Regions from separate parts of the Pantoea sp. PvP021 genome, predicted to be linked through region 4. Evidence: predicted binding sites of a transcription regulator. Region 4 holds the regulator's gene; each other region holds the start of a gene.
The links. The regulator PurR, encoded in region 4, represses purine synthesis genes. The targets are predictions, from matches to a motif close to CANGCAAACGTTTGCNTG.

Region 1 (3,139 bases), on a different contig from region 4:
TTGTTAAATGCAGCGCCGCCCAGCGGGCCATCGGTCATGATTTCCAGCGCGCTGACGATGCGGGCCGGTTTGCCGAAGTCCTCTTCCCACGGCTGTTCAAAGCCTGGGATACGCAGGTTCGATACGGAAAAACCTACGAGGCCCGCTTTTGGCTTCGAACCCCTTCCGGTTGCGCCTTCATCACGGATTTCACCACCGGAACCGGTCGCAGCACCAGGCCAGGGCGAGATGGCCGTTGGGTGGTTATGAGTTTCCACCTTCATCAGGATGTGTGCGGCTTCCTGATGCCAGCGGTATTCGCTCTCTCCGGCGTCAGCAAAGAAGCGGCCAACCTCTGAGCCTTCCATCACGGCGGCGTTATCTTTGTAAGCAGAGAGAACGTAGTCCGGCGTCTGCTCCATGGTGTTTTTGATCATCTTAAACAGCGACTTTGGCTGTTTCTCGCCGTCGATAATCCAGTCGGCGTTGAAGATCTTGTGACGACAGTGCTCAGAGTTCGCCTGCGCAAACATGTAGAGTTCAATGTCGTTGGGATTGCGGCCCAGTGCGGTAAACGCCGCCACCAGATAGTCGATTTCATCGTCGGCCAGCGCCAGACCCAGTGAGATATTCGCCTGAACCAGCGCCTGACGGCCCTCACCCAGCAGATCGACACTTTTCACCGGCTGTGGCGTGTGATGCGCGAACAGCTGTTCAGCCTGCGCCAGATCGCCGAAGACCGTTTCCATCATCCGATCGTGCAGCAGTGTGCCCAGCGTTTGCCACTGCGCTTCCGTCAGTTGTGGGGCCTGTACATAAAAGGCCAGGCCGCGCTCCAGGCGACGGACCTGCGGCAGGCCGCAGTTGTGGGCAATGTCAGTGGCTTTGGATGACCAGGGCGAAATGGTGCCGGGACGAGGCGTCACCAGCAGCAGACGCCCCTGTGGGGCATGTTCAGCGAGAGAGGGACCATATTTCAGCAGGCGCTGCAGACGGCTCTGTTCGTCAGCGCTTAAGGGCGTGCTGACATCAGCAAAATGGATGTACTCAGCGTAAATATCACTCACCGGCAGATGAGCGTCCTGAAAGCGGGTCAGCAGTTTGTTTACACGAAATGCCGACAGGGCGGGCGAACCACGCAGAATTTCCATTAATAAATCTCTCGTCAGGGCGCCGGGCGACGCTTCATTGGGCGCAACAGGGAAAACGGGGCGTATTATAGAGAAAGCGACCTCGCGACGAAACCGTTTGCGCACAATTTTTGGCGACCCGGATTTGCCTGAATTTTGCGCAAAAGCTGCTATAAAAGTTGCTCAGCGTGATTTTGTTGCGCAAAATGCCCCTCGCTCTGGGAGTTCAAAGAAGACAAATACTGCCTTTAAAAGACAGAGGCCTTAGAGCCAGCGAGAGATAACTATTTGAAACGCCTAAAATTTAATTATCTGTTTATCGGTCTGGTTGCCGTGCTGTTAGCGTTAGCGCTATGGCCATCCATTCCCTGGTATGGGGGTGGGCAGGACCAGATTTCACAGATTAAATCACGGGGAGTACTGCGCGTCAGTACCATCAATTCCCCGTTGACTTACTACACAGTGAACCAATCTCCGGCCGGTATGGATTATGAGCTGGCAAAACGCTTCGCCGATTATCTGGGCGTCAAACTCAAGGTGACAGTACGTCCCAACCTGAGCGATCTGTTTGACGATTTAGATGATGGCAAAGCCGATTTGCTGGCCGCGGGTCTGAACTACAACAGCGAACGCCTGACCCGCTATCAGACCGGGCCAGGCTACTACAACGTTTCGCAGCAGCTGGTCTATCGCGTGGATAAGCCACGCCCTAAAAACCTCGGTGACTTAAAGGGGCGGCTGACTGTTGCGTCTGGATCGGCGTATCTGTCAACGCTGAAGAGCGCGCGGTCAAATCAGTACCCCGATCTGGACTGGGCGATCTCCACCGATCAAAGTCCTAAAGCCCTGCTGGAAGCGGTGGCAGACGGCAAGCTCGACTATACGATTGGCGACTCCGTGACCATCGCTCTGTTGCAGCGCATCTATCCGCAGCTGGCGGTGGCGTTTGACGTCACTGATGAAGAGCCGGTCACCTGGTATGTGCGGCACAGCGATGACGACAGCCTGAATGCCGCGATGCTCGACTTCTTTAACGGTATGGGTGAAGAAGGGGCGATGGCGCGGCTGGAGGAGAAATATCTCGGCCACGTCGGCACCTTTGATTATGTCGATACACGCACTTTCCTGCGCGCCATCGACAACACACTGCCTGACATCAAACCGCTGTTTGAGAAGTACGCCACCAGCATTGACTGGCGACTGCTGGCGGCGATCTCCTATCAGGAGTCGCACTGGAACCCGCAGGCCACCTCCCCTACCGGCGTGCGCGGCATGATGATGCTGACCCGTAACACCGCTGAGAGCCTGGATGTGGGCGACCGGACCGATCCCGAACAGAGCATTCGCGGCGGCAGTCAGTATCTGCAGGATATGATGGCGAAGGTGCCGCAGACCATCCCGGAAGATGAGCGCATCTGGTTTGCGCTGGCGGCCTATAACATGGGCTATGCCCATATGCTGGATGTCCGTAAACTCACTGCCCGCCAGGGAGGTAATCCGGATAGCTGGGCGGATGTGAAGCTGCGTCTGCCCATGCTGAGTCAGAAGCGTTACTACACCCAGACGGCTTATGGCTATGCCCGTGGGCATGAAGCCTATAACTATGTGGAGAACATCCGCAAATATCAGTTAAGCCTGGTGGGTTATCTGCAGGAGCAGGAAAAACGCCTGGCGCAGCAGGCTGAAGCACAACAAGCACAGGCCGAACTGGCCAAAGGCTATCCGGCGGTCGAACCGAAGATCGCCATGAATTAATTCTGGCGTTGCGCCTGACGCAGCGCTTTTTTCTGCTCGCGACGCATACGGAAGAAGTCGCTCAGCATTGCGGCACACTCTTCAGCCAGCACGCCGCTCTGTAATTCAACCTGATGATTCATGCCGGGGTGCCCCAGCACATCGAGCAGCGATCCTGCCGCTCCACTTTTGATATCGTGCGCCCCGAAGACCAGCCGGCTGATGCGGCTGTGAACCATGGCGCCGGCGCACATCACGCACGGCTCCAGCGTCACGTAGAGCGTGGTGTCCAGCAG
Region 2 (3,139 bases), 650 kb from region 4:
GGTGGCGGTTTCGCTGGATGGCCTGCGCCAGACCCATGCCGCCGGTTCACAGCTACGGCTCTCACCGGGTGAAAGCGTGACGCTGGAGGCGGGCATCTGGCACAGTTTCTGGGGTGAAAGTGGCTTCGGCGACGTGCTGGTGGGCGAGGTGTCGATGCCCAACGATGACGAAAACGACAATGTGTTTCTGACGCCGCTGGCTCGTTTCAACCCACTGGAGGAGGATGAAGCGCCGCGCTGGCTGCTGTGTAATGATTACGCGCACTGGTTATCCTGCGCGCGGCAGGCGTAATCAGGCAATCTGACTGGCACGCGTTGTCGAATCGGGTTTCACCACATCGGCCGAAAAGACATAACCCAGTCCGCGAATGGTGCGGATCAGGTCGGGCTGGTGCGGATTGATTTCGATTTTACGGCGCAACCGCATGATCAGCACGTCGATGGTGCGGTCAAACACGTCGAGACTTTCGCTGTGGGTCAGCTCCAGCAACTGATCGCGGGTCAGTACCTTGCGGGCGTGGCGTACCAGCGCGCGTAACAGGCTATATTCCCCCTGGGTCAGCGGCACCAGCTCGCGCTGCGGATTAAACAGCTGGCAGCGGCCATCATCCAGTTGCCAGCCGCCAAAACGCCAGCCCTCCTGTTCAGGGTCGGCCTGGGCAATGCGTCCGCTGCGACGCAGGGCCGCCCGGGTTCTCGCTACTACCACGCGTGGATTAAAGGGTTTGGCGATGTAGTCATCTGCGCCCATCTCAAGGCCCACCACCATCTCCGCTTCAGAACCCATACCGGTCAGCATAATCACCAGCACTTCGGGTCGCTGACGCTGAAGCTGCTGCAACACCAGTAGCCCGTTGGTATCGGGCAGCATCATATCCAGCATCACCAGCGAGATTTCCGGGTGTTCGCTGAGCATCGATAGCGCCTCGCGTCCCTGATGACAGCGGTAGACCGTTAACAGATGTTCACTTAACGCATCCTGCAAGACGTCGCAGACTGCAGGATCATCATCCACCACCAAAATTGCTGGCTTCATTGCGCGGCCTCAATGTTACGAAAGAGTTAATTCAGGAGTCTACACAGACCAGAAAAGCGTGCTGAGGCAGCGTGCTGAAACGTGACCAGCTTCGCCTGTGAGAGTGCGGAAGCGTGCGCTGGCGCAGAGTTTTTCGGGGCTGCCTGTTTGCCGCAGGAAAACGATTGCGCGGCATCGGTGCATTGCACCATAATCGCGCCTCGTTTTGGTTCGGAATTCTCTTAGGCGTACCCGGCTCTGCCAGGTAATCGATTGCGTCGGTAGATGGCATGACAATTGCTTTGGGCAGTGGGTAAGTCAGGGATTTCATGCGATTCTGGCAAGCAAGTATGCAGCGGCCGGCATCAATGTCCCGGAAACAGAATAATCAGCATGCAAACCCCTTTGGCAAGTGAGACTGATGTCTCCTGTATCGAGAGATGATGATGTTAGAAAAACTATTCAAACTCAAAGCGCATAACACGACGGTTCGTACTGAGATTATCGCCGGGATCACCACCTTCCTGGCGATGGCTTATATTCTGTTTGTGAACCCAAGCATTCTGGGCGCGACCGGCATGGACAAGGGCGCGGTATTTGTCGCCACCTGTCTGGCTGCGGCGATTGGCTGCGTGCTGATGGGGCTGATCGCCAACTATCCGATTGCGCTGGCTCCGGGTATGGGACTGAACGCCTTTTTCACCTACACCGTTGTGCTGCACATGGGCTATACGTGGCAGATTGCGCTGGGCGCGGTGTTTCTCTCGGCGGTGATTTTCTTCGCGATGTCGCTATTTAAGATTCGTGAATGGATTATTGCCAGTATTCCGCTGCCGCTGCGCGCCGGGATTGGTGCCGGTATCGGGCTTTTTCTGGCGCTGATTGCGCTGGAAGGGGCGGGCATTGTGGTCGATAACCCGGCGACGCTGGTGGGCATTGGCGATCTGACTAAACCGGGTCCGCTGCTGGCGATGCTCGGCTTTGTGGTTATCGTAGTACTGGAAGCGCGTCGGGTGACGGGCGCAGTGCTGATCGGTATTCTGCTGGTGACCTTTATCTCCATGGGTATTGGTCTGTCGCCTTTTGCCGGGGTCTTCTCTGCACCGCCATCGATTGCACCGACCTTTATGCAGCTGGATATTGCCGGCGCGTTTAACGTCGGCCTGATCAGCGTGATTTTTGCCTTCCTGTTTGTTGATGTGTTTGATAACACGGGCACGCTGCTGGGTGTGACCAAACGCGCCGGTCTGGCGGATGAGCAGGGTAACGTGCCGAAGATGGGCCGTGCGCTGATTGCTGACAGTGCGGCTGCGCTGTTTGGTTCACTGCTCGGCACCTCGACCACTACCAGTTATGTGGAATCGGCGGCGGGCGTGAGTGCCGGTGGCCGTACCGGCCTGACCGCGATTGTGGTCGCCGTGCTGTTCCTGCTGGCCCTGTTTTTCTCGCCGCTGGCCTCCAGTGTTCCGGTTTATGCCACCGCGCCTGCGTTGCTGTTTGTAGCGGTGCTGATGGCATCGGGCCTGGCAGAGATTGACTGGAAAGATATCACCACCGCCGCGCCGGTCACCGTCACCGCGCTGACCATGCCGCTGACCTATTCGATCGCCAACGGCATCGCGTTTGGTTTTATTACCTGGACGCTGGTGAAGCTGTTGAGCGGACGCGCGAAAGAGGTGAATGCGGCGCTGGTGATCCTGTCGATTCTGTTTGTGATTAAGCTGGGATGGTTGAGTGCTTAGTTGTTGCCTGGCGGCAGGGAAGGTCGCTTAGCAGCGGGCGGATTTCGCTGTGCAGCGGGCTGGCTATGAGCGGGTTTCGCCTGGCTGCGGGCTGGCACACTGAGTAAGTTTCGCTTAGCAGCGGGCTGGCTATGGGCAGGTTACGCCCGCCTGGGCGATGGAGCGTTTTAGATCACTTAGCCGCGCGTTAACACTGAGCGGGTTTCGCCCGCCAGGCGATGGGGAGTTTCAGATTGCCCGTGCAGGCGGACGCGTCAAGGGGCGGACGCCCGCCCCTTAACAATCCCGGCGTCCGGCTGCCTGCGCGCCCCGCGTAGCGGGGTGCCTTCGTCACGCCCTGCGGCCGACGGACCGTCCGGACTCGCCATCCCTGGCTCGTGCC
Region 3 (3,139 bases), on a different contig from region 4:
AGTAAGCACTGACCAGCACGCCGGTTAACGCCGAGCTGATTACAAAGGCCAGCGAACCCCACAGCCTGACCGGCCCATACGCCAGCCCTATCTGCTGTGTCCAGGTGGCGGCCAGCGCATCGCTGAGCGGGACCAGCGGCGAGAAAAAGAGGTTAAAGCCGATCATGACCGTCAGCAGCCACATCCACTGCTCACCCACCCAGAAACCGGCAGCGAACAGGCAGGTCATCAGCGCCAGCAGACGCAGCGCCGTAATCAACCGTGAAGGATTTTTGACCTGAGAAGCGATAAGCAGACTGCCGACAAAGCGTGCCACCATGCCACAGCCGAGCAGCAGGCCAATCTTTTCAGCATCAAGACCGGTGCCTTTCAGCCACACGCCCCAGAATGGCAGATAGATGCCGTAACAGAAGAAGTAAGTGAAGTAGCCCAATCCGAGCCATCTGGCGGAGCCGATTGCCATATTCCCTCCAGCAAGAGTGCTGCCTGGCAGCATGAGTGGGCGCTACTCTGGCAGAGCGCCGCAGGACAGGCAATAAAAAAGGATGGCTGATGCCATCCTTTGTATGCTGTCTCACAACAGGTTAACGATTAAGCGTAGACCGGCAGACGGCTGCAGATTTCCAGCACTTTCTTTTTGGTGCGCTCAATGGTTGCTTCGTCATTGACGTTATCCAGCACATCCGCGATCCAGCCAGCCAGCTCACGCACGTCCGCTTCGTTGAAGCCACGACGGGTAACAGCTGGCGTACCGATACGGATACCGGAAGTGACAAACGGGCTTTTCGGATCGTTAGGCACGCTGTTTTTATTAACCGTGATGTTGGCACGGCCTAGCGCCGCATCCGCTTCTTTACCGGTCAGGTTTTTGCTCACCAGATCGATCAGGAACAGATGGTTATAGGTGCCGCCAGAAACGATGTCATAGCCACGCTCAATCAGCACCTCAACCATCGCTTTGGCGTTTTTTGCCACCTGCTGCTGGTAGGTTTTGAATTCCGGCTCCATCGCCTCTTTGAACGCAACCGCTTTACCAGCGATAACGTGCATCAGAGGACCGCCCTGACCGCCAGGGAATACAGCAGAGTTCAGTTTCTTATAGAAATCTTCGTCGCCGTTTTTCGCCAGAATGATACCACCGCGCGGACCCGCCAGCGTTTTGTGAGTGGTAGAGGTCACGATGTGCGCATGCGGGATCGGACTCGGGTAAACGTCTGCAGCAATCAGGCCGGCAACGTGTGCCATGTCCACAAACAGCCATGCACCTACGCTATCCGCGATTTCGCGCATTTTCGCCCAGTCGCAAACGCCGGAGTAAGCTGAGAATCCGCCAACGATCATTTTTGGCTTGTGGGTTTTCGCCAGTTCAGCCAGTTCGTCGTAGTCAATTTTACCGGTCTCATCGATACCGTAAGCCACGACGTTATAGAGTTTGCCCGACAGGTTAACCGGTGAGCCGTGAGTCAGGTGTCCACCGTGCGCCAGGTTCATCCCCAGAATAGTATCGCCCGGCTGCAGCAGCGCGGTGTAAACCGCAAAGTTAGCCTGTGAACCTGAGTGTGGCTGTACGTTAGCGTAATCGGCACCAAACAGTTCTTTTGCACGATCGATCGCCAGCTGCTCAACGATATCAACGTACTCACAGCCGCCGTAGTAGCGTTTGCCCGGATAGCCTTCAGCGTATTTATTGGTGAGCTGAGAACCTTGTGCCTGCATAACACGCGGGCTGGTGTAGTTTTCAGAAGCAATCAGTTCAATGTGCTCTTCCTGACGCACTGTCTCCTGCTCCATCGCCTGCCACAACTCGGCATCGTAATCGGCAATGTTCATATCACGCTTTAGCATCCGGATCTCCTGACTCAGCTAACTTTCTGACGGTATTTACCCCCCTTCAGGGGCGAAGGCCCACAGTGTAAACCGTTTTAACAGGTGAAGGTAGGGTGAACCTCCTCTTTTTACGCAAACGATTGGCTGGCTACTGGCAGGGCTTTTTTACACCTTTTCACCCTGTTCAGACGCCACGATTTTTCTTCAGGATGTGACGGCGGCTTCTCAGGATGCACCAAAAAGTTGCCACTTTGACAACCGGGAAATTTATCGGGTTATTTACACCACAGGCGAGACGGCTATAAGATGCATTTAAAATACACCTTTAAATGAGAGGCCGTTTTTATGCTTGATGCACACACTATCGCCACGGTTAAATCGACCCTGTCTGCCATCGCCGCCTGTGGTCCTGCGCTTACCGCACACTTCTATGACCGCATGCTGTCGCACCATCCGGAACTCAAAAATGTTTTCAATATGAACAACCAGCGCAATGGCGATCAGCGTGAAGCGCTGTTCAACGCCATTTGCGCCTATGGCGCGAATCTGGAGAACCTGGCCGTGCTGCTGCCCGCAGTGGAAAAGATTGCGCAGAAACATACCAGCCTGAATATTCAGCCTGCGCAATACGCCATCGTCGGTGAAAATCTGCTGGCAACCATTAAAGAGCTGCTGAATCCGGGTGAAGAGGCGCTGGCAGCCTGGGGCCGGGCCTATGGCGTACTGGCAGATGTGTTCATTAATCGCGAAGAGGAGATTTATCAGGCGACGGAGCAGCAAACCGGTGGCTGGCGCGGCACTCGTGCGTTTCGCATCAGTGCTGTTGAGCAGCAGAGCGAGGTGATTAAAAGCTTTACCTTCAGTCCGGCAGATGGCGGCCCGGTAGCGGCCTTTAAACCGGGTCAGTATCTGACGGTGCATCTGCAGCCCGCCAGTTTCGAACATCACCAGATTCGCCAGTACTCGCTTACTCACCTCAGTAATGGCAAAGATTACCGGATTGCGGTGAAACGTGAAGCGCAGGGCACCGTCTCCGGCTGGCTGCATCAGAATGGCAAAGTGGGTGATGAGCTGATGCTGGCCGCACCGCATGGCGACTTCTTCCTTGAGGTCGATGCTGCAACCCCGGTGGCGCTGATATCCGCGGGCGTGGGTCAGACGCCGATGCTGGCCATGCTGCATGCCCTGGCGGCCCGCCAGCACCGCGCGCCGGTCAGCTGGCTGCACGCAGCAGAGAACGGCAAACAGCATGCATTTGGCCCGGAAGTGATAGCAACGGGCGCTCAGCTCACCGATTTCGTCAGTCAGGTCT
Region 4 (3,139 bases):
TGGACGCGGTACTGCGGACCATGTCGGCGTTTACCTGGGTGATGGCAAGTTTATCCAGTCGCCACGCACCGGCAAAGATATTCAGATCAGCGCGTTAGGAGAAGATTACTGGCAGCGCCACTATATTGGTGCCCGTCGGGTGATGACGCCAAAAACCATACGCTGAGCAGCAGAACAACCAGAAGAGAGCCGGGATAATCCCGGCTTTTTTTTAGTGCAGAATAGCGGTAAAACTAAAGGCCACAATCATCAGCAGACAGCCCGCGGTGGTCATTAAAGCCAGTTTAAGATCGGTACTCATTGCTTGCTCCTTAGTCACACAATTAGTAGGGGTATCGCATTTTCCCACAGGGCCCGGTAAAAATCTCGTTTTATCCGTTCAGCCTTGTTAGAATCCCGCCTTTGTTGCGCAACGCGCGCAACCCTGATTCCGTTTGCGCACGTTTTCAGGCGCTTTTACGCCGCCAGCGGCCTGTTTCCTGGCCATGAAAGCTGCATCTTTGCGGAAAAAACCCTGAGCAGACGCAAACGTTTAACACTACGCTTATCATAGAGTTAGATAAGCACTGGAGTCCGATTTTCATGGCAACAATTAAAGATGTGGCGAAACGCGCTGGCGTCTCAACGACCACCGTTTCGCACGTCATCAATAAAACCCGCTTTGTGGCTGAAGAGACGCGCAACGCGGTCTGGCAGGCGATTAAAGAACTGCACTACTCGCCGAGCGCCGTGGCGCGCAGCCTGAAAGTGAATCACACCAAAACGCTGGGCCTGCTTGCCACCTCCAGCGAAGCGCCCTATTTCGCTGAAATTATCGAAGCGGTTGAAAATCACTGCTTTGACAAAGGCTATACGCTGATTCTGGGTAATGCGCATAACGATCTGCAAAAACAGCGCGCCTATCTCAGCATGATGGCGCAGAAACGCGTCGATGGGCTGCTGGTGATGTGCTCTGAATATCCGGACGATCTGCTGCAGATGCTGGAAGAGAACCGCAATATCCCGATGGTGGTGATGGACTGGGGTGAATCGCGCGCCGACTTCACCGACACGGTACTGGATAATGCTTTCCAGGGCGGCTATCTGGCGGGACGCTATCTGATTGAACGCGGACACCGGGATATTGGTGCTATCCCCGGTCAGATGGAGCGTAACACCGGTGGCGGACGTCATGCCGGTTTCCTGAAGGCGATGGAAGAAGCGGGTATTCAGCCACGCGCCGAGTGGATTGTGCAGGGTGACTTTGAGCCGGAGTCAGGCTATCAGGCGATGCAGCAGATCCTGTCGCAGAAGCAGCGTCCGACGGCGGTGTTCTGTGGCGGTGACATCATGGCGATGGGCGCGATTTGCGCCGCCGACGAGATGGGTTTGCGCGTCCCCCAGGATATTTCGGTGATCGGCTATGACAATGTGCGCAACGCCCGCTATTTTGCACCGGCCCTGACCACGGTGCATCAGCCTAAAGCCCAGCTGGGTGAGAAAGCGCTGGAAATGCTGCTGGACCGCATTACCAGTAAGCGCGAAGTGTCACAAACGATTGAGGTCCATCCCACGCTGATTGAGCGCCGTTCCGTGGCCGATGGCCCGTTCCGCGACTATCGCCGTTAATGCTCGCTTAACCACTCCTGATTAAGCGTTTGCGCATCACCCAGATAGCTGAGCAACCAGCCTGTCGCCGGTGATGCGCGATCCTCTGCCCAGCTGACGCAACATGGGCTGTCCGGAAACGCCACCGGCAGCGTCAGTTCAACCAGCTCGCCACTGTCGAGCAGCGGCCTGGCCAGGTGACCGGGCACCATCGCCACACACAATCCCGCCTGCACGCACTCCAGCCCGGTTTGCCACTCCGGCACCACCAGCCGGCGCTGGTTATCCAGCGTCCATGTCATACGACGCGGCAGTGCGCGAGAAGTATCTTCCAGCACCAGGGAGGGCCAGCTCCGCAGCGTGTCATCATCTATCTGGCTCGCCTGCGTCAGAGGATGGTCGGGCGCAACCACGCAGCGCCAGTTAAGTGTGCCCATATCCCGAAAAGCAAAACGTCCGCCCACCGGTATCGCCTGCGTGGCACCAATCGCCACTTCCACCCGGCCATCGGCCAGCGCATCCCAGACGCCGTTAAAGACTTCATAGCTGATAATCAGCTCCATATCGGGAAAGTGGCGATAGAAATCTTTGACCAGTTGTCGGGTGCGCTGAGGTTTAGCGATACGGTCAACGGCTATGCTTAGCTGGCCGCGCCAGCCGTTAGCCAGCTGCTGACACTGTCGCCGGGTGGCAAGCATTTTTTTGATGACGCTACGTCCTTCCCGGACAAAATGCTCACCCGCCGGGGTCAGAACCACTTCGCGATGCTGCCGTTCAAATAGCGGTACCGCCAGCCAGTTTTCCAGCTGACGCACCGTATAGCTGATGGCAGAGGGCACCCGATGTAACTCCTGCGCGGCGGCGCTGAAGCTCCCCCCGCGGGCGACAGCGTCAACCACTTCTAATGCATATTCTGACCACATAATCTGCCTTCAAAAATTTTAACAGCAATCGGCAAATATTACCGTTTCACAGCAGCAAACGCACCTTTTACACTCTGCCGCGTTTATCCTGCAAAAATGAGAATCAGATGTTGTCGAATAAAGGGTTTATGCCCTACCTTGCCCTGCTGAGCATGCTGGGCTTTTTAGCCACTGATATGTACCTGCCCGCCTTTGGTGCGATGCAGCAAACCTTTAACACTTCACCCGGTCTGATCAGCGCCAGTATGAGTCTCTTCCTGGGCGGCTTCGCCGTGGGTCAGCTCTTCTGGGGCCCCCTCTCCGATCGCATCGGTCGTAAACCGGTGCTGCTGTCCGGACTGGCCATGTTTGGCGCTGGCTGCGCAGGCATGCTGTGGGTGAATGATATCTATCTGATGCTGGCGCTGCGTTTTGTCCAGGCGATTGGCGTCTGTGCCGCTGCCGTAAGCTGGCAGGCGCTGGTGGTGGATCGCTATCCTGCAGCGCGCGCTAACAAAGTCTTTGCCACCATTATGCCGCTGGTTGCGCTCTCTCCGGCGCTGGCTCCGCTGCTGGGTGCCTGGCTGATCGGCCACTTCCACTGGCGTTCGATTTTCCTGGTGCTGACCCTGATTGCAGTGGCGTTGATT

Region 1: the regulator PurR is predicted to act here: its motif matches at 1,217-1,234, upstream of purL (phosphoribosylformylglycinamidine synthase).
Region 2: the regulator PurR is predicted to act here: its motif matches at 1,190-1,207, upstream of ACVKSX_RS01215 (NCS2 family permease).
Region 3: the regulator PurR is predicted to act here: its motif matches at 1,957-1,974, upstream of glyA (serine hydroxymethyltransferase).

Annotation. Positions count from the first base shown of each region.
Region 1 is NZ_JBSRXX010000011.1:74,266-77,404, reverse strand. Features, by position in the region: gene purL (phosphoribosylformylglycinamidine synthase) at 1-1,130, opposite strand, end outside; gene mltF (membrane-bound lytic murein transglycosylase MltF) at 1,398-2,864, shown strand; gene tadA (tRNA adenosine(34) deaminase TadA) at 2,861-3,139, opposite strand, start outside.
Region 2 is NZ_JBSRXX010000001.1:296,429-299,567, forward strand. Features, by position in the region: gene ACVKSX_RS01205 (D-lyxose/D-mannose isomerase) at 1-292, shown strand, start outside; gene ACVKSX_RS01210 (response regulator) at 293-1,036, opposite strand; gene ACVKSX_RS01215 (NCS2 family permease) at 1,459-2,757, shown strand.
Region 3 is NZ_JBSRXX010000011.1:85,395-88,533, reverse strand. Features, by position in the region: partial or broken gene ACVKSX_RS21325 (3-phenylpropionate MFS transporter) at 1-463, opposite strand, end outside; gene glyA (serine hydroxymethyltransferase) at 592-1,845, opposite strand; gene hmpA (NO-inducible flavohemoprotein) at 2,173-3,139, shown strand, end outside.
Region 4 is NZ_JBSRXX010000001.1:949,802-952,940, forward strand. Features, by position in the region: gene ACVKSX_RS04360 (C40 family peptidase) at 1-166, shown strand, start outside; gene cydH (cytochrome bd-I oxidase subunit CydH) at 212-301, opposite strand; gene purR (HTH-type transcriptional repressor PurR) at 583-1,608, shown strand; gene punR (DNA-binding transcriptional activator PunR) at 1,605-2,510, opposite strand; gene punC (purine nucleoside transporter PunC) at 2,618-3,139, shown strand, end outside.